Linked DNA regions of Methylobacterium mesophilicum SR1.6/6. The protein of the gene in region 1 interacts with the protein of each later gene in a pairwise test. Links are inferred from orthologs where the notes say so. Each region holds a gene or a part of one and is shown on either strand. Other genes may lie near its edges. The genes, in order: pheT and secD.

What was found.
Region 2: the proteins of pheT (region 1) and secD interact in binary tests that used the Escherichia coli proteins (3 or more experiments, as listed by UniProt). The link is inferred for Methylobacterium mesophilicum SR1.6/6 from one-to-one orthologs.

What each region holds. Positions count from the first base shown.
Region 1 is NZ_CP043538.1:3,136,555-3,147,126, reverse strand. Bases 7,076-10,140 are described here. They hold pheT (phenylalanine--tRNA ligase subunit beta), read left to right. Parts: upstream 7,076-7,430; coding sequence 7,431-9,851; downstream 9,852-10,140. Other genes in these bases: MMSR116_RS14915 (DUF1186 domain-containing protein), read left to right, coding at 9,862-10,140; pheS (phenylalanine--tRNA ligase subunit alpha), read left to right, coding at 7,076-7,331. Also shown: MMSR116_RS14955 (hypothetical protein), read left to right, coding at 1-160; dapE (succinyl-diaminopimelate desuccinylase), read right to left, coding at 138-1,325; MMSR116_RS14945 (amylo-alpha-1,6-glucosidase), read right to left, coding at 1,411-3,756; MMSR116_RS14940 (glycosyltransferase family 4 protein), read right to left, coding at 3,903-5,033; rpmI (50S ribosomal protein L35), read left to right, coding at 5,461-5,664; rplT (50S ribosomal protein L20), read left to right, coding at 5,715-6,092; more of pheS, read left to right, coding at 6,249-7,075; more of MMSR116_RS14915, read left to right, coding at 10,141-10,572.
Region 2 is NZ_CP043538.1:4,185,047-4,195,842, reverse strand. What follows is about bases 4,257-7,251. They hold secD (protein translocase subunit SecD), read left to right. Parts: upstream 4,257-4,949; coding sequence 4,950-6,554; downstream 6,555-7,251. Other genes in these bases: secF (protein translocase subunit SecF), read left to right, coding at 6,788-7,251; yajC (preprotein translocase subunit YajC), read left to right, coding at 4,560-4,892; MMSR116_RS20090 (alpha/beta fold hydrolase), read left to right, coding at 4,257-4,427. Also shown: MMSR116_RS20115 (GNAT family N-acetyltransferase), read right to left, coding at 1-407; MMSR116_RS20110 (peptidoglycan DD-metalloendopeptidase family protein), read left to right, coding at 599-2,113; MMSR116_RS20105 (YidB family protein), read right to left, coding at 2,224-2,565; MMSR116_RS20100 (hypothetical protein), read left to right, coding at 2,771-2,983; MMSR116_RS20095 (YidB family protein), read right to left, coding at 3,013-3,495; more of MMSR116_RS20090, read left to right, coding at 3,546-4,256; more of secF, read left to right, coding at 7,252-7,729; MMSR116_RS20070 (Mth938-like domain-containing protein), read left to right, coding at 7,743-8,141; MMSR116_RS20065 (phytoene/squalene synthase family protein), read left to right, coding at 8,141-9,019; MMSR116_RS20060 (DUF6883 domain-containing protein), read right to left, coding at 9,030-9,368; MMSR116_RS20055 (DUF4926 domain-containing protein), read right to left, coding at 9,365-9,616; MMSR116_RS20050 (protein-L-isoaspartate O-methyltransferase family protein), read right to left, coding at 9,663-10,310; 5'/3'-nucleotidase SurE, read right to left, coding at 10,307-10,796. UniProt on the Escherichia coli protein: Part of the Sec protein translocase complex. Interacts with the SecYEG preprotein conducting channel. SecDF uses the proton motive force (PMF) to complete protein translocation after the ATP-dependent function of SecA.

The DNA.
Region 1 (10,572 bases):
ACTTGACGATCCACATGTTCAACGACTTCGTCAAATCTATATTGCGGTCGGCGATCGCCTCGGTCGGAAAAGCAGACGGTTCCCGGGCGCGAGCAGGCCGCCACTGAACAGCGTAGCCGACGCTTATTTCGGGTGGCTCAACAGGGGCTGGGCGCGCTGAAATATGCTTCCAGCACCCGGCCGTAAATGGCCGTCAAGCGCTCGAGGTCGGCGACCGCCACGCACTCGTCGACCTGATGCATCGTCTCGCCCACGAGACCGAATTCGATCACCGGACAGGCATCCTTGATGAAGCGCGCATCGGACGTGCCCCCCGAGGTCGAGAGAACCGGCGTCAGGCCAGTCTCCGCCCGGATCGCCTCCGAGACGAGATTCACAAAGGGATCCGGGCGCGTCAGGAAGGCGGGCGCATTCGACGGCTGGAGGTCGAGGGTGAACGAGACGGAATTTCCGGCTGCCCGCTCCAGGCGCTGCCGGATCTCGGCACCCAGGCTTTCCGCTGTCCAGTCGTCGTTGAAGCGGACGTTGAACGTCGCCCGGGCGGTAGCCGGGATCACGTTGGTTGCCGGATTGCCCACATCGATCGTGGTGAGTTCCAGGTTCGAGGCATCGAAATGTGCCGTCCCACCGTCGAGGGGCTCGGCGACCAGCGCAGAGGCGAGCCGCAGCAGCCCTGGGATCGGGTTCTCCGCCTTGTGGGGATAGGCCACGTGGCCCTGGCGGCCCAGTACGGTGAGCTTTCCGGTCAGCGAGCCGCGCCGGCCGATCTTGATCATCTCGCCGAGCCGCCCAGGGTTGGTCGGCTCGCCGAGCACGCAGTGGTCGAAGCGCTCGCCCCGGGCCCGTGCCCAGTCCAGCAACTTCACGGTCCCGTTGACCGCCGGCCCCTCCTCGTCGCCGGTGATCAGGAACGTGATGGAGCCGTCGAATCTGGAACCGCGCTTCTCCAGGAATGCCAGCGTCGCGGCGAGCATGCAGGCGATGCCGCCCTTCATGTCGGCGGCACCCCGCCCGTACAGCATCCCGTCGGCCACCGCGCCGTCGAACGGACCGTGGCGCCACGCGCCGTCGCCCTCCGGAACGACGTCGGTGTGACCGGCGAAGACCAGGCAGGGGCCACCCTGGCCGAGGCGCGCGTAGAGGTTCGGCGTGTCGGGGAACCCGGGTTCCGAGAAGGCCGGCCGCTCGATGGCGAAGCCGGCGGGCCGGAGCGCATCGGCGACCACATCGAGGGCGCCTCGATCCTCGGGCGTCACGGACGGGCAGCGGATCAGGTCCTGCGCGAGGCGCAGGGCGGCGTGCGGAGCATCGTGATCAGCCGGCATGAACCCGTCCTCGGCGCGGCGTGACATGCCGCGCGGCCCGCTTACCCCGAAGCGGGCTGCGCGTGGGAGCCCCTATGGGATGCCCTTACTTGGTGACGATGAGTTGCACGTCTCCCTGGCGGCGCGGAACCGAGACCGTGACGTCGTCGTCGTAACGCTGGAACCGAATGTCCAGGCGCGAGCCGCCGAGTTTCACGTTGTAGAGCGTCACTCCGTCGAGGAATCCCGGCAGGATCGGATTCTTGAGGCGGACGCTGTTGCGCTCGTGGTCGAGTTCGAGGCCCAGGCAGGCGGCCAGGAACGCGAAGGGCGCGGCGGCCGCCCAGGCTTGCGGGCTGCAGGCGACGGGATACGACACCGGTCCGCGCTGCTTGCGGCGCATGAAGCCGCAGAACAGCTCCGGCAGGCGCTTCTGGTCCTGGTAGAGGGAGGTGTCGAACATTCCTTGAAAGATGCGCGCGGCCTCGTGCTTGCGATCGTAGCGGGCCAGCCCCATCGCGATCAGCGCGTTGTCGTGCGGCCAGATCGAGCCGTTGTGGTAGGACATCGGGTTGTAGCGCGCCTCGCCCTTGGCGATGGTGCGCACGCCCCAGCCGTTGAACCCATCCTTGCACAACAGCGTCTCGGCGACCCGCGCCGCCCGCTCCGGCTTGGCGATGCCGGTGAAGAGGGCGTGGCCGGCATTCGACGAGCGCACAGCGCACTGCTTCTTCGCCCCATCGAGGGCGAGCGCGTAGGTGCCGATCTCCTCGTTCCAGAAGGCCGTGTCGAACCGCTCGCGCAGGGTCGTCGCTTCCTCGGTGAGGCGTTCTGCCATGGCGTCGTGCCCGAGCAGCGCCGCGAGTTTCGCCATGCCGTGCTTGGCGGCGTAGACGTAGCCCTGCACCTCGCAAAGCGCGATCGGGCCTTTGGCCAGATGTCCATCCGCGTGAAAGATCGAATCGTGGCTGTCCTTCCAGCCCTGGTTCTCAAGGCCTTTGTCGGTGTCGCGGGCGTACTCGACGAAGCCGTCGCCGTCCCGGTCGCCGTAGCGATCCATCCATTCGAGGGCGAGTTCCAGGGCCGGCCAGATCGCCCGGACCGTCTCCAGATCGCCGGTGACCGCGTAATACTCCCAGGCGAGCATCACGAAGAGCGGAGTACCGTCGATCGTGCCGTAATAGTGCCGGAACGGAACCTCGCCGAGCATCGCCATCTCGCCGCGGCGGGTCTCGTGCAGGACTTTGCCGGGCTGGGCATCGGCCGCCGGATCGACCGCCTTGGCCTGCGTCGAGGCGAGATAGCGCAGGACACCGCGAGCGAATTTCGGGTCGATCCAGAGCGCCATCATCGCCGTGATGATGCCGTCGCGGCCGAAGACAGTGGAGTACCAGGGGATGCCGGCGAAGGGGTAGATCCCCTCGGGGGTGCGGCTTGCCAGCATGTAGAGGTCGGCCGTGGCGCGGCAGAGCCCCTCGTTAAACTGGTCGTTCGACGAGATGATCGTCGTGATCCCGGCCGTCAAAGCCCGCAGGTCGCGGCGCGCGTCGCGATAGGCGCGTGCGAACACCGTGCCTTCGCCGGTGTCGCGCAATTCGCGCCGGGCGCCGCCGGCATTCGCCGCCAGCGTCAACTTGGCGGCCGCATCCTCACCCACCAGCGTCTCGGTCGGCGGCTTGGTGAAGGCACGGTGCGCCTCGAAGGCGACGCGGATGAAGAGCGAGGTGCGGCCGCCCGGCGGTAGCGACACATCGAAGAGGACGCGGCCCGGCTCGATCAGATCCGGCTTCGGCCCGAAATGCAGGGCCGTCGTCCGCACGATCTCGTCGAGGCCGACATAGCGGAACTGGACTTCCCGATCGCTCGCCACCTGGACGCCGCGCTTGCCGCGCTGCCCGCGATCCGTGCCGCGCACCTCGAACAGGTCGCGGAAATCCGCATCGAAGGTGACGGCGATGCGCAGGCGGCGATGCTTCGAATCGAACGACCGCAGGCCGATCCGATCGTAGCAGGTGCCCCGAAAGAGGAATTTGGTGCGCTCGATCGCGATCGTCTCGCGGGGTATCGAAGTTTCGTCGTGGGCGTCGAGGCGGATGTCGGGCGTGGTCATGTCGACGCTGAGGGCGCCGTTGTCGTCCTGCATCACCGAGGAGAGCATCAGCGGGCGCTGACCTTCGACCGTCAGTTCCAGCCGCGACAGGTAGCGCGTGTCCTGGAAATACAGACCCTCCGGACCCGGCTGGACGCCGATATCGCCGTAGGAATCGAGGACGCCGAAGGCCTCGCCGAACTTCAGCGAGCGCAGTGGCCGCTCGACCAGGGAGGTCTGCGCCTCGATGTGGTAGGGCGGCAGCACGTCGTCCGCGTCCTGAAATCCGAGCGCCGCGCTTCCGACACCCGCCGTGGCGCGGGCCGTCGCTGCGTGGGCCGCTGCCGAGTTCTCTGCCGCCATGCAGGGCATCTCCGGGTCTGTGAGGGTGCGAATCGAGAGGGCCGCCGCATCATCTCGGATGCGGCGGCCCCTGTTCACGCTACGGATGAGTCGCCTTTAAGACGCTAGGCCGAGCCGGGCCTGCCTCGCAAGCCCGGTGGCGGTTTTCAGGCCGGCATCGCCGCGACGGGGATCGCCGGGCGGGCCGAACCGTTCACCTCGCCGTATTGCGGCTTGAAGCCTGACTTCGGCAGTTTGATCACGTCAGCGCCGCGCGACAACAGTTCCTCGTAGGAGGCCACGTACTTCTTAACCATGCACTCGGCAGTGAACTGGCTCTCGAAGTGACGGCGAACGCCGGCGCGGCTCATGGCCTTCACCTGCGCCACGGCGGCCACGGCGTCGTCCATGGTGTTGCACAGAACGCCGCCGACGCCGTCCTTGATGACCTCCGGCACGGAACCATTACGGAAGGCGATCACCGGCGTGCCGGCCGACATCGCCTCGATCATCACGAGGCCGAAGGGCTCCGGCCAGTCGATCGGGAAGGCGAGTGCCAGGGCGTTGCCGAGGAATTCCTTCTTCTGCTCCTCGTTGATCTCGCCGATATACTCGATCAGCGGGTGGTGGATCATCGGCTCGATGACCTCGTCCCAGTAATCCTGGTCGGCCTTGTCGACCTTCGCGGCGATCTTGAGGGGCGTGCCGGACCGAATCGCCATCTCGATGGCGCGATCGGGCCGCTTCTCGGGCGAGATCCGGCCGAGGAAAGCGAGATAGCCACCCTTCGCCTCTGGATAGTACGGGCAGTTCTCGGTCGGAAGGCCGTGATGGATCGTCGCCAGCCAGTTCGAGGTCGGCGGCATCGGCAGGCGCTGGTTGTCGGAGATCGAGACCAGCGGCATTCCGGTGAAGGTGCGGTAGACCGGCATGAAGTCGGGCACGTCCAGGCGACCGTGCATCGTCGTGATGCACTTGTGGTTCAGATCCTCAAACATCGGGTACTGAAGCAGGTCGATGTGGAAGTGCAGGATATCGAACTCGTGCGCGCGGCGATGGACCTGATGGAGCATCGCCAGGTGGCTCGCTGTGTGGTCGCGATAGCCGAGCAGCCGCAGACCTTCCGGTGTGCAGGCCGCGAGCTTGGCAGTCGTCTGTGAGTCACCGCTGGCGAACAGCGTGACTTCGTGGCCCTGGCGAACCAGTTCCTCTGTAATCCAGCTGACGACGCGCTCGGTGCCGCCGTAGAACTTCGGAGGGACGGCCTCCGACAACGGAGCGATCTGGGCAATGCGCACGAAGTGTCTCCTGGTTGGCCGAATTTGACGGGGGGTCTAACCCTGCCGGCCTGAGCGGGACATGAATGAAACTGACGGCTAAGGTTATGGTTCCTGACGACCCCCTTGTCGCGCACCGTTTTGTGCAGTGCGCTCGCTGTCCCCGAATTCCTCCGAATCACCATTGCGGGCGGTCTGGACCAGAACAGCCACCGCCCGGCTCCGTTCCGCCCTCGCTGGACACAGATCGGCGATCTCCGACGGAGCGCACCGCAGCGGGGACGTTGCCGCCGCGTCGGCTTTCTGTCATAAGCCGCCCCGCGTCGAACCGCCCGGCCGATTAGGGCTGCCGTGGCGGCTCGTGCTGCTCCACCAGAAGCATCAGCGCGCGAACCGCATCCGACCCACCTGGGCCGGTCTGAGGGGTTTTCGCGCAACGGAGAGCCAAATGCCCAAGCTGAAGACGAAATCGGGCGCGAAGAAGCGCTTCAAGATCACCGGCACCGGCAAGGTGATGTACGCCCAGGCCGGCAAGCGCCACGGGATGATCAAGCGGACGACCAAGCAGATCCGCAACCTGCGCGGCACCACGACCCTGTTCGAGGGCGATGCCGCCAACGTGAAGAAGTACTTCCTGCCGAACGCGCGGTAAGCCTTCGACACCCGTTGCCACTGTCTTTCGTCGAATCCAGGAGATAACCGATGGCCCGCGTCAAGCGCGGCGTGACCAGTCACGCGAAGCATAAGAAAGTCCTGAAGGCCGCCAAGGGCTATTACGGCCGGCGCAAGAACACGATCCGCATCGCCAAGCAGGCGGTGGAGAAGGGTCTGCAGTACGCCTACCGCGACCGCAAGAACAAGAAGCGCACGTTCCGCGCGCTCTGGATCCAGCGCCTGAACGCCGCTGTCCGCGAGCATGGCCTGACCTATTCGCGCTTCATCGACGGCTTGGCCAAGTCGGGCATCGTCGTCGACCGCAAGGCCCTGTCGGAACTCGCGATCCACGAGCCGGCGAGCTTCGCCGCCGTCGTCGAGAAGGCGAAGGCCGCGCTGCCGCAGAACACCGCCAAGGCTGCCTGATCCAGGCCTAGGGCGAGACGGACGGAAGGCGCGGTTCCCCGGGGAATCGCGCCTTCGTCGTTTACGAGGTCCCGCGCCCCGCGCTTGCACCGGGCCGCACAACGCGCGAGAGCACGGCCCGACGGCCGACTCCGCCAACCCTGCTCAAAGACAGCGATGACCGATCTCGACACCCTCGAACGCGATCTCCTGGCCCAAGTGGGCGCGGCGTCGGACGAGGCGGCCCTCGACGCGGTCCGCGTCGCCGCGCTCGGCAAGAAGGGCAGCGTCTCGGATCTGCTGAAGACCCTCGGCGCGATGACGCCCGACGAGCGCAAGGAGCGCGGCCCGCTGATCAACGGCCTGCGCGACCGGGTTCAAGGCGCCGTCACCGCGCGCAAGACCGAACTCGCCGAGGCCGCGCTGGAGGCGCGCCTCGCCTCCGAGCGGGTCGATGTGACCCTGCCGGTCCGCGAGGCCCCCGAGGTCCGCGGCCGGATTCACCCGATCTCGCAGGTCATCGACGAGATCACCGCGATCTTCGCCGATATGGGCTTCGCGGTCGCCGAGGGTCCGGACATCGAGACGGACGAGCTGAATTTCACCGCCCTCAATTTCCCGCCCGGCCACCCGGCCCGCGAGATGCACGACACTTTCTTCCTGGCGCCGGACCGCGACGGGAAGCGCAAGGTGCTGCGGACCCACACCTCGCCCGTGCAGGTGCGGACCATGCGGTCGCAGGAGCCGCCGATCCGCGTGATCATCCCTGGCCGGACCTACCGGCACGATTCCGACCAGACCCACACGCCGATGTTCCATCAGGTCGAGGGACTGGTGATCGACAAGACTGCCAACATCGCCAACCTGAAATGGGTGCTGGAGGAGTTCTGCAAAGCTTTCTTCGAGGTGGACGGCGTGAAGATGCGCTTCCGCCCCTCCTTCTTCCCCTTCACCGAGCCCTCGGCGGAGGTCGACATCCAGTGCTCGCGGAAAGGCGGCGAGATCCGCTTCGGCGAGGGCGACGACTGGCTCGAGATCCTGGGCTGCGGGATGGTCCACCCGAACGTGCTGCGTAACTGCGGCCTCGATCCGGATGTCGTGCAGGGTTTCGCTTTCGGCGTCGGAATCGACCGGATCGCCATGCTGAAATACGGCATGCCGGACCTGCGTCCGTTCTTCGAGGCGGATGTCCGCTGGCTCGACCATTACGGCTTCCGCCCGCTCGACGTGCCGAGCCTTGTGGGCGGCCTCACCGGCTGAGCCGTCCCGGCCCCGCCGCGGCCCTCCGGCCCCGGCGACGACCCCGCGATCCTGTTCCTCCGACGGTCGAGCCGATACCAGGGCTCTCGAAGGTCCATCATGAAATTCACCCTCTCCTGGCTCAAGGACCACCTCGACACCGAGGCCTCCCTCGACACCGTCGCCGAGACTCTCACGCGGATCGGGCTGGAGGTGGAGGGCGTCGAGGACAAGGCCGCCGCGCTGAAGCCCTACGTGATCGCCCGGATCCTGACGGCCGAGCAGCACCCGAACGCGGACCGGCTCCGGGTCTGCACCGTCGACACCGGCGCGGGCGCGCCCGTGCAGGTGGTCTGCGGCGCCCCGAACGCCAGGGCCGACCTCGTCTCGGTCTTCGCGCCGCCCGGCACTTACGTCCCAGGCAAGAACATCACCCTGTCGGTGGGCGCGATTCGCGGCGTGGAGAGCCGCGGCATGCTGTGCTCGGGCGCCGAGCTCGGCCTGGGCGACGACCACGACGGCATCATGGAGCTTCCGACCGACGCGCCCATCGGCCAGCCTTACGCGCTCTACGCCGGGCTCGACGATCCGGTCATCGAGATCAACCTGACGGCGAATCGGCCGGACTGCACCTCGGTGCACGGGATCGCCCGCGACCTCGCCGCCGCCGGGATCGGTACCCTCAAGCGCGAGACCCTGTCGGGGGTAAGCGGCGAAGGCCCCTGCCCTGTCGAGGTCGAACTGGCCTTCGCGGCATCCGACCGGCACCTCGCCCCGATGTTTGCCCTGCGGCTGGTGCGCGGCGTGAAGAACGGCCCGTCGCCAGCCTGGATGCAGGCCCGGCTGCGGGCGATTGGCCTGCGCCCGATCAATGCGCTCGTTGACATCACCAACTACGTCACCTTCGACCGGGGACGGCCGCTGCACGTGTTCGACGCTGCGAAGGTCTCGGGCGCGCTGGTAGTGCGGCGCGCGCGGGACGGCGAGAGCCTGATGGCTCTCGACGGCCGGACCTACACGCTCAATGGCGATACGGTGGTGATCGCCGACGCGCGCGGCGTCGAGTCGATCGCCGGGATTATGGGCGGCCAGCAGTCCGGCTGCGATGCCGGTACCACGGATGTGCTGATCGAGTCGGCGCTCTGGGATCCGGCCAACATCGCCCAGTCCGGCCGCCGCCTCGGCATCATCACCGATGCGCGCTACCGGTTCGAGCGCGGTGTCGATCCGGCTTTCACGCTGCCGGGCCTCGACCTCGCGACGCGCCTGGTCGTTGATCTCTGCGGCGGCACGCCGACCCAGGCGCGGGTCGCCGGCACGCCGCCCGAAGCCGAGCGCATTATCGATTTCCCCTGGACCGAGGTTCGCCGCCTCGCCGGCATCGATGTGCCCCATACCGAGATGAAGGCGATCCTCGAGACGCTGGGCTTCAACGTCTCGGGCACCGGCGACCGGGCGAAGGTTCTCACGCCGTCCTGGCGCCCCGATGTCGAGGGCAAGGCCGACCTCGTCGAGGAAGTCGTGCGCATCGCCGGCCTGGATCGGATCGAGGCCAAGCCTCTGCCCCGCCTCGCCGGGATCGGCCGGCCGCTGCTCACCGCTATGCAGAAGCGTACCCGCAGCGCCAAGCGCGCGCTTGCGAGTCGCGGGCTTATGGAAGCCGTCACGTGGTCCTTCGTCCCGCACGCGGACGCCGAATTGTTCGGCGGCGGCGATGCTGCCCTCATTCTGGCGAATCCGATCGCGTCGGAGCTGTCGGACATGCGACCCAGCCTCTTGCCAGGGCTTCTGCGAGCGGCACAGCGCAACGCCGACCGCGGCTATCCCGATGCGGCCCTGTTCGAGGTCGGCCAGTGCTTCGCCTCTGACGAACCCGAGGGCCAGACCATCCGCGCGGCGGGGGTCCGCCGCGGCTGCGGCACACTGGCCGGAGCGGGGCGACACTGGGACGGATCAGCAAAGTCCGTCGACGCCTTCGACGCTAAGGCCGACGCCCTGGCCCTTCTCGGCAGCCTCGGGGTACCGACAGGCGGCCTCCAGATCACGGCCGGCGGCCCGTCCTGGCTACATCCCGGCCGCTCGGGCACGCTGCGTTTCGGACCCAAGACTGAGCTCGGCTGGTTCGGCGAGGTGCATCCGCGGATCCTGCAGGCGCTCGATCTCAAGGGGAGCCTCGTGGCCTTCGAGATCGTGCTCGACGCCCTGCCGCTGCCCAAGCACAAGCCGACCAAGGCTAAGCCGGCCCTGTCGCTCCCTGAGTTTCAGCCGCTGTCGCGCGATTTCGCATTCGTGGTTGGCCGCGACGTGCCGGCCGGCGACCTCGTGAAGGCCGCACAAGGCGCGGATCGCAAGCTGGTGACCGGAATCGACGTTTTCGATCTCTACGAGGGGCCGGGCGTGCCAGCGGGCGCGAAGTCCGTCGCAATCGCGGTGCGGCTGCAGCCGGTGGAGCGCACCCTGACCGATGCCGAGATCGAGGCGGTGAGCGCCAGGATCGTCGCCGAAGTGTCGCGGAAGACGGGCGCGACACTCCGGAGTTGAGGAAGACCGCATGGACCGGATCGCCCTGCTCATCGACGATCTCGCGGCGGCCGAGCACAGGCCGACCGCGGCGTTGCGCGAGGCGTTGAAGCATCCGGCCGCCGTCGCCGAGGCGACCCTGCCGCTGCTCGAGGCGGCGGCCGACCGGCAGGAGCTGAGTCCGGAGAAGACCAACCTTCTGTTCTGGGGCCTTCACGTCATGGCCCATGCCCGGGACGCGCGCGCCCTGGCGCCGCTCCTGCGCCTGATGCGGCAGGACGAGGAAGACCTCGACGCCGTGCTCGGCGACGCCGTCACGGCGACCTTGGCGAAGGTCCTGGCGAGCCTGTTCGACGGCGACCGCGCGCCGTTCTTCCGGCTGATCCTGGACAGCACGGCTGACGATTACGTCCGGATGGCGCTCCTCTCCGCCTGCACCTTCCTGACCCTGGAAGGCCGGATCGACCGCGCCGCCATGCACGACCTGCTGGTGCGGTTCGACGACGCCCAGGCCGCCGTCGAGGAAGCGCCGGTCTGGGCTGGCTGGGAGGAGACGATCGCCCATCTCGGCTTCCGCGATCTCGCCCCACGGGCCGCGGCGGCCCGGGCGGACGGGCGTCTCACGGACGAGATCAGCGACGCCGCTTGGTTCAAAGAAGCCCTCCGCAAGGCGGAGACCAAACCGGAGGATCGGGACCGCCTCGGTCCGTACCAGTACGGCTACCTGGATGATCCGGTGGAT
Region 2 (10,796 bases), 1.1 Mb from region 1 along the record:
CTCAGCGCCCCGAGGATTGCCGAGACCGCCTCGAAGGCAAATCCGCGCCCCCGGGCCGCCCCGCCGATCCAGTAACCGATCTCGATCACGCCCGCGCCGCGCAGGTGCGTCCCCACCACGCCCACAAGCTCGCGCGCCGACGCCTGCGTCGGCTCCGCGCCGGCGACGCGATGCCAGGCGCCGAGGAAACGGTCCTGTCCACGCGCGCCGCTCCGGATCAGATCCTCGGCGTCCTGCAGCGTGAAGGGCGCCGGCAGGAAGTCCACCGCCGCGGTGATCGCCGGGTCGTCCGTGAGCCGGCGGAGGTCCTGCGCATCCTCGGGCCGCAGAGCGGCGATCGACAGGCGAGCGGTCTCGATCCCGGGCAGGACGGCAAGGCTGTCGCGTGCGGCGCGGATGGTAAACATCCCTTCGATGTGGGGTGGAAGCCGGACCGGAAAAGGCACGATTCCAACGGCCCTGATCATCCCGTAGGCCGCACGAAAACCGGACCCGGTCCTTCGCGCAAGGGTCGCAGTTCTGCCGAACGGGAACGGTTGCTTAACCTGAATCCGTCTTCATTGGGGCATCAGGTTGCGTCAGGCAAACGGGTGCGTCGATGCGGGTGCGCGGTACGGGTCAGATGTTGCGGACGCTCTCGCGCTTCGCCCTCATCGGCATCATCGGCGGTGCGGCCGCCGCCTGCTCGTCGGATGCCTCGCGGCTGAGCAATCCCTTCTCGAATCCTTTCGATTCGGAGCCCTCCGCCACCGGCAGCCTGCCGGACGGGACGCTCAAGCCCGCGCCCGCGATCCGCACGGGCCGCATCCAGTCGGAGGCGCTCAGCCCGCCCTCAACCCCGCGCTCGGCCGCGACCCATTCCGCCGCGCTTGCCGCCACACCCGCCGCCGCGCCCGCGACGCGCGTCGCCTCGACCGGCACGGTCGGCTGGAACGCGCAGGGCGGCACACAGATCACCGTGTCGCAGAACGACAGCCTGAACCAGATGTCGACGCGGTTCGGCGTGCCGGCGTCCGCGATCCTGTCCGCCAACGGACTGACCAGTGCCAGCCAGATCACGCCCGGCCGGCAGATCGTGATCCCGGTCTACAACGCCTCCGGCATGAACCCGGCCGCGGCTCCGATGACCGCCCGCCCGGCCCGGGCGGCCGAGGAGAAGCGCGAGGACGCCAAGCAGGTCGAGGCCAAGATCGCCGCCAAGCGCGAGGAAGCCAAGGAGGCGGCCAAGCGCGAGGAGGCGAAGGAGGCGGCCAAGCGTGCCGCCTCCAAGGAAGCCGACCGCAAGGAAGCCGACCGCAAGGAAGCCGACCGCAAGGAAGCTGATCGCAAGGAAGCCCTTGCCCGCGAGGCCGCGGCCCGCAAGGTCGCCGACGCGAAGGCCACGAAGGAGGGCGACAAGCCGCGGCACGTGCGTCCGGGTCAGGTCGCCAAGGCCGACGAGAAGAAGCCCGACGAGAAGAAGCCCGACGAGAAGAAGGCGGATCCCAAGGCCGAGGCGAAGGCCAAGGCCGAGGTGAAGGCCCAGGAAGCCAAGGCCGAGGCGAAGGCTGCCGCCAAGGCGGAGGCCGCCCAGAAGCTCGCCGAGGCGAAGGCTGCCAAGGAGGCTGCGCAGAAGGCTGCCGCCGCCGAGAAGGCCGAGAAGGTCGCCGCCAAGGAGACGCCGAAGGCTGCCGCTCCGGCCGCGCCCGCCGCTCCGGCGAAGCCCGAGCCGGCCGCGACCGGCTCGGTCGCCGACGCGACGCCCTCGGAGAGCTTCCGCTGGCCCGCCAAGGGCCGGGTGATCTCGGGCTATGGCAGCTCCGGCAACGAGGGCATCAACATCGCGGTGCCGGAGGGCACGCCCGTCAAGGCGGCCGAGGAAGGCACTGTTGCCTATGCCGGCTCCGACGTGAAGGGCTACGGCAAGCTCGTGCTGGTGCGTCACGCCAACGGCTACGTCTCGGCCTACGCCCATAACGGCGAGATCGACGTGAAGCCCGGCGACAAGGTCAAGCGCGGCCAGACGATCGCCAAATCCGGCGCCTCCGGCAACGTGACCTCGCCGCAGCTGCATTTCGAGATCCGCAAGGGCGGCGCGCCCGTGGACCCGATGTCCCAGCTCGCCAGCAACTGAGCGGCGCATCCCGATCGCGCGGCGCGGCGGTCCCGGAAGGGGCCGCCGCTCGCCTGTATGGATGGCGTCAGGACAGGCAGGCTCGCGCTCGGTGGTCCCCGACCGCGCGTCTAGGATTTCGGCTCCTGCAGCGTCCCGTCGGGGCTGTGGCGGTCCACCGCCTCGGGGAGCACCCGAGCCAGCGTCGGGAACAGCTGATCCATCGGAATACCGAGCTTCTGCGCCATCTGGCGCACCTGCTCGTTGTCGAGGACTCTGCGCAGGTCGTCCGCGGTGATCGGCTCGTTCGGTCCGCGGCCGAGCCAGGAATTGACCTGGCTCTCGTAACCCGAGCGGCGGAGCTGGTCGAGCAGCGCGTTCAGGCCACCGGGCAGCACCTGCTGGATGATGCCGGGCAACGCCTTGAGCGCCATCTGCCCCAGCGAACCGCCGAGGGAATCGAGCAGGCTCATGCGGGTCTCCTGTCGTTAGTCGCCGGCGGTCACACGGGTGCCCGTCGCCCACCGCGGGCAGGAGGCGGCCGCCGTGCCGCGTGAAGTGTAATTTAGTCGACAGAGGACGGACAGTCGCGCGGAATCCTGGCCCGGAACGCGCTCCTGCAGTCTCGCGGCTATGAAACTCCTGGTCCTGTCCTCTTTACTTTCGTTGTGGATCAGCGTGGCCCTGGCGGCGCCGTCCGGCACGGGCCGTCAAGCGGATCAACACAGCCTGACGGACGCGGTCTTCGTGCGGCCGCTCTACGGCGTCTACCGGCATTGCGGCGGGGCGTGCCTCAAGAGCGGTGGGCTGTCCTGGTACTGCTTCGCCAAGCAGAGTTGCTACCTCAGCTGCGCTACGGCGCCGCCTCTGATGAAATGCGCGGTGCCGTGATGCCCCAGGAACGTTGCGCCCGGTCGGGCCTACGCGCCGACCTGGGTGCTGAAGTTCGGCTGGGGCTTCAGCTTGCCGTCCTCGCTCTGATCCGCCACCGCCGCCGGCAGGAACTCGGACAGAACCGTGGCCACGCGGCCCTCCGGCACGCCGAGGTCGTAGGCGAGGCGTTCGGTGACGCCGTCCGGCAGGCACGCGGCGATCGCGGAGGCCGGCACGGTCTGCCGGCTGTCCGGCCGTCCGCCCGCCGCGAGCCACGACCCGACTGCATCGCCGTGGCCGGTCTCGCGCAGCCGCCCGAGGAAGGCGGCCAGACCGCCGGGATAGAACTTCGCCAGTGCCAGAGCGAGTTTGCCGCTGCCCGCCCCGTCCAGGGCCCGCTCGGCCGCCGCCGCCACGTCGCCGATCAGGTTTCTCGCACCGTCTAGCAGGCCCATGGATCTCCCCGTCACGCTGGTTCGCCGCGTGGCAAGATCGGGCGCGGTCCGGCCCCGGCAAGCGCGTGCGGCAATTGCGCGGGCGATCCGATAGGATGCGCGTCCTGGATATGCGGGAGCCGATGATGAAGCGTGTGCAGGCCGGCGTGCTGGACATCGCCTATCTGGAGTTCGGACCGCCGGACGGACCGCCCGCCGTGCTGCTCCACGGCTTCCCGTACGACGTCCACGCCTGCACCGTGGCGGCGGCTCAGCTGGCCGAGGCCGGCGCGCGCTGTCTCGTCCCCTACCTGCGCGGCTACGGGCCGACCCGCTTTCGCGACACCTCGACGCCGCGTTCGGGCGAGCAAGCGGCGCTCGGGGCCGATCTCGTGGCCTTCCTGGATGCCCTCGGGATCGCGCGCGCCGTGCTCGCCGGCTACGATTGGGGCGGCCGGGCCGCCTGCGTGGTCTCGGCGCTCTGGCCGGACCGGTCCAGGGGGCTGGTGAGCTGCGGCGTCGGCTACAACATCCAGAACATCCCGGCCGCAGGCAGGCCTGCCGCGCCCGAGGCGGAGCACCGGCTCTGGTATCAGTATTATCTCCACAGCGAGCGCGGCCGCGCCGGCCTCGCGGAGAACCGGGAGGCGTTCTGCCGCCTGCTCTGGCAGCTCTGGTCGCCGACCTGGGCGTTCGAGGCTGCGACCTTCGCGGCGACCGCGCAAGCCTTCGACAATCCGGACTTCGTCGACGTGGTGGTGCATTCCTATCGCCATCGGTTCGGCCTCGTGCCGGGCGATCCGGCCCTCGTGGCGGTCGAGGCACGGCTGGCGGCCCAGCCGGAGATCGCCGTGCCATCGATCGTGCTTCTCGGCGCCGACGACGGCGTCGGCCCGCCGCCCGCCACCGACGCGGACGCCCGCCGCTTCACCGGTCCTTACCGGCGTGAGATCGTCGCGGGGGTGGGCCACAACTTTCCCCAGGAGGCGCCGGACGTCTTCGCCGAGGCGGTGCGCGCCCTGCTGTGAGGGCGCGGCCGGACCCACTCGCTTCGGCGTTGCTTTCGGGAAGCCCCTGGCTATAGTCCGCGCGCTTTTCGACCGGTCTGCCCATGCCGAAATCCGGCGGCAGGCCCGCTCGCCACTCGCAGGAGACGCTCGTTGATCACCCCCGCCTTCGCGCAAGGGGCCGGTACGGCCGCTGGCGGAGCGGAGATCGCCTTTCAGGTGGTCCCGTTCGTCCTGATCTTCGTGATCATGTATTTCCTGATCCTGCGACCGCAGCAGAAGCGGGTCAAGGACCACCAAGCGCTGCTGAAGTCCGTGCGCCGGGACGACACGGTCGTGACCAACGGCGGACTGATCGGCCGCGTGACCAAGGCTGCGGATGACGCCGCCGAGATCGAGGTGGAGATCGCCCCGAACGTCCGCGTGCGGGTCGTCCGGTCGATGATCTCCGAGGTCCGCGCCAAGGGCACCGTGAAGGCTGCCTGAACCGCTGGTTGAACCGGCCGGCGCAAAGCGCCGGCCCACAAGAGAAAAAGACGGCCGATGCTGCGCTTCTCCCGTGCGAAGATCTTCGCCACGCTGGGCCTGATCCTGGTGGGGCTGATGCTCGCCGTGCCGAGCTTCTTCTCCCCCGAGCAGCGCAAGGGCTTCGTCGCCAGCCTGCCCTCGTGGTTCCCGAGCTGGATCGTTCCGACGCGCGCCATCGTGCTCGGCCTGGACCTCCAGGGCGGCTCGCAACTCCTGCTCGAAGTCGACCAGAACGAGCTGATCGCCTCACAGGCCAAGGCGTTGCGCGACGACGTTCGCCGCGTGCTCCAGCAGGAGAACGTGCGCGCCGACGGCGGCATCGGCCTGCTCCAGCGGGGCGTGCAGGTGAAGATCGCGGACGACGCGGCGCGCGCCAAGGTCCTGCCGAAGCTCCAGGAGCTGGCGCAGCCGATCACCACGTCGCTCGGCCAGACCGCCGCCCGCACCCTCGACATCGCCGAGCAGCCCGGCGGCGTGGTCCGCCTGACGCTCACCGATGCCGGCATCACCGACCGCACCCGGCGCGCCGTGAGCCAGGGCATCGAGGTCATCCGCCGCCGCCTCGACTCCACCGGGACCACCGAGCCCTCGATCCAGCAGCAGGGCGCCGACCGGATCCTGATCCAGGTGCCGGGCGAGCAGAACCCCGAGCGGCTCGAGAGGCTCCTCGGCTCCACCGCCAAGCTCGAGTTCCGCATGCTCGCCGACAGCCCGTCCGGCGACGTCGACATGCTGCCCTCCAAGGACGAGAAGGGCGCCAAGGTCCCGGTCGAGCGGCGGGTCATGGCCGATGGCGGCGAGCTGACCGACGCGCAGCCCGCCTTCGACCAGCAGTCCCACGAGCCGATGGTGAGCTTCAAGTTCAACCTGCGCGGCGCGCAGCGCTTCGGGCAGGCGACCTCGGAGAATGTCGGCCGCCGCATGGCGATCGTGCTGGACAACGAGGTGGTCTCGGCGCCGGTCATCCGCTCGGCGATCACCGGCGGCTCCGGCCAGATCACCGGCAACTTCACGGTGCAGCAGGCCAACGACCTCGCGGTGCTGCTGCGGGCCGGCGCCCTGCCGGCCAAGTTCACCGTGGTCGAGCGCCGCGTCGTCGGGCCGGGTCTCGGCCGCGACTCCATCGAGGCCGGCAAGCTCGCCACCCTGGTGGCGGCGGCTCTGGTGGTGGCCTTCATGTTCGCCACCTACGGGACCTTCGGCTTCATCGCCAACATCGCCCTGATGGTCCACGTGGGGCTGATCCTGGGCCTGATGTCGGTGCTGGAGGCGACCATGACGCTGCCGGGCATCGCCGGCATCGTGCTGACGATCGGCACCGCGGTGGATTCCAACGTGCTGATCTACGAGCGCATGCGCGAGGAGCAGCGGGCCGGCCGCTCGCTGATCTCGGCGCTGCAGGCGGGCTTCGACCGGGCCTTCGCCACCATCATCGATTCGAACTCGACCATGGCGATCGCCGCCCTGATCCTATTCTTCCTCGGCTCGGGCCCGGTGAAGGGCTTCGCCGTGGTCTTCATCCTCGGCATCCTCACCACCGTCATCACGGCGGTGACGCTGACCCGGATGATGATCGCGGTGTGGTACAAGACCTTCCGGCCGAAGGCCCTGCCGTTCTGAATGAACCCACTTTCGGGAGACGCATCACCGCCGGCCTGATACCGCTGTTCCAAATCGCCCCTCATCCTGAGGTGCCCGCGTCAGCGGGCCCCGAAGGAGGGCTCCAGGGATCACGGTTGTCACTGGAGGGCTCCTTCGAGGCCTCCGCTCCGCTCCGGCACCTCAGGATGAGGGCGAGAGTGGGACAGGCGATCGGGCCGGCGCTGCGATCTTCCCAACGTTAGGTCCGAAAAATGCGCCTGCTCCGCCTCTGGCCCGATGAATCGCATTTCGACTTCATGCGATTCCGGCGCTTCACCTTCCCGCTCTCGGCGCTGCTCTCGCTCGCCACGGTGGCGCTGTTCCTGTCGATCGGGCTGAACTTCGGCATCGACTTCAAGGGCGGCACCCTCGTCGAGCTGCAGGCGAAGTCCGGCACCGCCGACGTGGCGTCGATCCGGCACACGGCGGCGGGCTTCGGCTTCGGCGAGCCGGAGGTGCAGGAACTCGGCAACCAGGGTACCGTGCTGGTACGCCTGCCGCTGCAGCCCGGCGAGCAGGGCCAGACCGCGGTGATGAACAAGGCGCACGCCGCCTTCGACAAAGATTACGACTTCCGCCGCACCGAGACTGTCGGCCCGCGCGTCTCCGGGGAACTCGTCCAGTCCGGCACGCTCGGCGTCGTGCTGTCGGTCGTGGCGGTGCTGCTCTACCTCTGGTTCCGATTCGAGCGGGAGCTGGCGCTCGGCGCCATCGTGGGCACGCTCCACGACATCGTGCTCACCGTCGGCGTGTTCATCATCAGCCGGATCGAGTTCAACATGACCTCGATCGCGGCGATCCTGACGATCGTGGGCTACTCGCTGAACGAGACCGTGGTGGTGTTCGACCGGACCCGGGAGTTGATGCGCCGCTACAAGACCATCCCCACCGTCGACCTGCTCAACCTGTCGATCAACTCGACCATGTCGCGCACGGTGATGACGTCGATCTCGTCCGCCCTGTCGCTGCTGGCCCTGGTGCTGTTCGGCGGCGAGGCGATCAAGGGCTTCGCCGTGGTGATGCTCTGCGGCGTCCTGATCTGCACCTACTCGGCGATCTTCATCTCGACGCCGGTGTTGATCTATCTGGGCCTGATGCTCTCGGGCGCCCGCGCGGCGGCCGAGCGTTCGGGCGTCCCGCAACCGGCGGAGTAGTCCTTTTTCCGAAATGGCCGATCAGCCAAGTCCGAAGAGCTTCGAATCCGGCTTCGTGCCGGGGCGCCACATCATCGACACCTACGGCAATGGCGGCTTCCGCTTCGCCGGCATGTCGCATCGCGGCTCGATCCTGCTGCTGCCCTCGGGCGTGCGGGCCTGGGACGTGACGGAGCCGCGGAACATCGACCGCACGGCGCTGCGCCCGGTCCAGGCCGAGGCGGGAGACATCGAGCTGCTGCTCGTCGGAACAGGCCTCGACATCGCGGCGATCGATCCCGCCCTGCGGGGCTGGCTGAAGGATGTCGGCGTCGGCCTCGACGTGATGCAGACCGGCGCCGCCGCCCGGACCTACAACATCCTGGTCGCCGAGAACCGCAAGGTCGCGGCCGCGCTGATCGCGGTGGCCTGATGCCGGAGGTGGAGGGCCAGACCGCCGAGACAGGGCTCGCCTTCGCGCAATCCCATTGCGAGGGCTTGGTGCGGACCGGCGATCCGGACCGCTACTACGCGACCCTCTTCGCCCCCGCCGCCGCCCGCCCGCACCTCTTCGCGCTCTACGCCTTCAGTCTGACCGTCGCGCGGGTGCGTGAGGCCGCCTCGAACCCGATGGCCGGGGAAATCCGCCTGCAATGGTGGCGCGACGCCCTGCAGGGCGAGGCCCGCGGCGACGTGCGTGCCAACCCGGTGGCGGCGGCCCTGGAGGAGGCGATCCGGGTGAACCGCCTCGGCCGCCAGCCCTTCGTCGACCTGATCGACGCCCGCGTCTTCGACCTCTACGAGGATCCGATGCCCCGGGTGAACGACCTGGAGGGATATTGCGGCGAGACGGCCTCGGCCCTGTTCCGGCTGGCGAGCCTCGTGATCGGCAACGGCTCAGAGCCGGGCGGCGCGGGGGCGGCCGGCCATGCCGGCGTGGCCTACGGGATCACCGGGCTCCTGCGCGCCCTGCCCTGGCACGCCCGCTCCGGTCAGGTCTACCTGCCGGCCGACATCCTCGGCCGCTACGGCGTCACCCGCGAGGATATCGTCACCGGTCGCGGCGGGCCGGGCCTGCGCCGCGCCTGCGCCGACCTGCGCGATCTTGCCCGGCAGCACCTGAAGGCCTTCGAGGCGGCGCGCCCGACCATCGCGCCCTCGGCGGGGGCCGCGTTCCTGCCGGTGGCGCTGGTGGAGCCCTACCTCGCCGCCATGGAGCACGCGTCCTACGACCCGCTCAACACGCCCGTCGAGCTGCCGCGCTGGCGCCGGCTGTGGCGCCTGTGGCGGGCCGCGCGGCGGGTGGGGTGAGCGGTCGCACTCAGGTCATCGGTACGGCGGTGACGAAATGGGCGTGCCCCGTCGCATCGCTGCGCCAGACCGTTCGGATATGCGGATTACGCCCATCCGGCGATAGAATGGGTCCCTCGAAGATCAGTTTGACGTCCCCACGCGCCGAGACCGTTTCGCCGATGTAGGAGGTCTCGGTCGGATGACCGAGCAGCGCCGACGAGAGCGAGAGCGGGTCGCCCAGATGGAACCCGAAACGCTTGAAGAACCGCGCCTTTGGGCCGCCTTCGATGTGGAATTCGTCCAGCAGGTAGCCGTCGATCTTACGCGGGTCGAGCGACCAACTCCGCGGCCAGTCCGGAGGACTCAAGCGTTCGCCCGTTTGACGAGGCGGAGGTCCATTGCCTCGACGGTAGCAAGCGCGCCAGCCGGCTCCGCAAATTCGACCTCGTAGGCCTCGCCGTCACGCCAGACGCCGACGATCGTGCCCTCGGACCCCACCTCCATCGTGACACCGTCATCCGTCACGGCAGCGGCGGTCAAGGCCACCCGATCGAGATCCCGCAGATCCGACCGCAGCTCATTGCGTCTGACGATGTAATGCGCGTCGACCGACATGCCCGAAGGATGACGAGTCGGCCGCCGCGGTGCAAGGGCCACCGGATCAGAGAACCCGCGCCAGTCCAGGCGCCAGAGCTGCCAGACGAATCGGCGCACCCAGCCCTACATCGGCCTCCGGTGAGGCCAGCACGGCGGCCCGGCACAGCCCGTCGCCGCCGAGGCCCGTCACCAGCCGCCCGCCGGGTTCCAGCGCCGCGCGCCAGTGCGGCGGGATCGCGTCGACGCTGCCATGGACCAGGATCCGGTCGAAGCCACCATCCGGCAATTCCGGGGCGAGCCCGTCCGCTTGGACGACGTGCACGTCGGACAGGTCGGCGAGGCGTGCGGCAGCGTCTGCCGCCAGCGTCCCGTAACGCTCCAGGCTCAACACGGCGCCGGCCCCGAGCCGGGCAAGCAGCGCCGACGCGTAGCCCGAGCCCGTGCCGATCTCCAGGACGCGCTGCCCCGGCTCCACCCGCAGCAGCGCCAGCATCAGCGCCACCGTAGACGGCGCCGTCATCGACGCGCCGCAGGGCAGCGGCAGGGCGATGTCCCGCCGCGCATGAACCCGGTGCTCGGGCGGCGCGAAGGCGTCGCGCGACACCTGCTCCATGGCCCGGAGCACCGCGGTGTCGCGCAGGCCCCTGCCCCGCAGCGCCATCACGAAGGCGGCGTTGCCGGCAGCCTCCTCCAGGCTGCCGAGGTCGATCACGCGGCGAAGGCCTGCGCGAAGCGCGTCAGCGTCGGCTCGTCGGTGAGGTCGAGGCGCAGCGGCGTCACCGAGATCCGCTTCTCGGCGATGGCCTTCAGGTCCGAGCCGTGGCCCGGCTCGAACCGCGCCTTGGCGAAGGCCAGCCAGAAATACGGGTTGCCGCGCCCGTCCACCCGCGCGTCGATCGACAGCAGCGCCTGGTTGCGAAAGCCCTGCGCCGCCACCGCGACGCCCTGCACGTCGGCCGGCTCGCAATCCGGAAAATTCACGTTGATCAGGATGCCGGGCTCGATCCCGGTCTCCAGGATCTTCCGGACCACCTTCGCGCCGAGCGTCCTCGCGCACTCCCATTTGAGCGCGCCGCGCCCGCCGGCGCCGTAGGCCTGGCTCATGGCGATGGAGCGGATGCCGAGGATCGTCCCCTCCATGGCGGCCGCGATCGTGCCCGAATAGGTCACGTCCTCGGCGACGTTCTGGCCGCGGTTG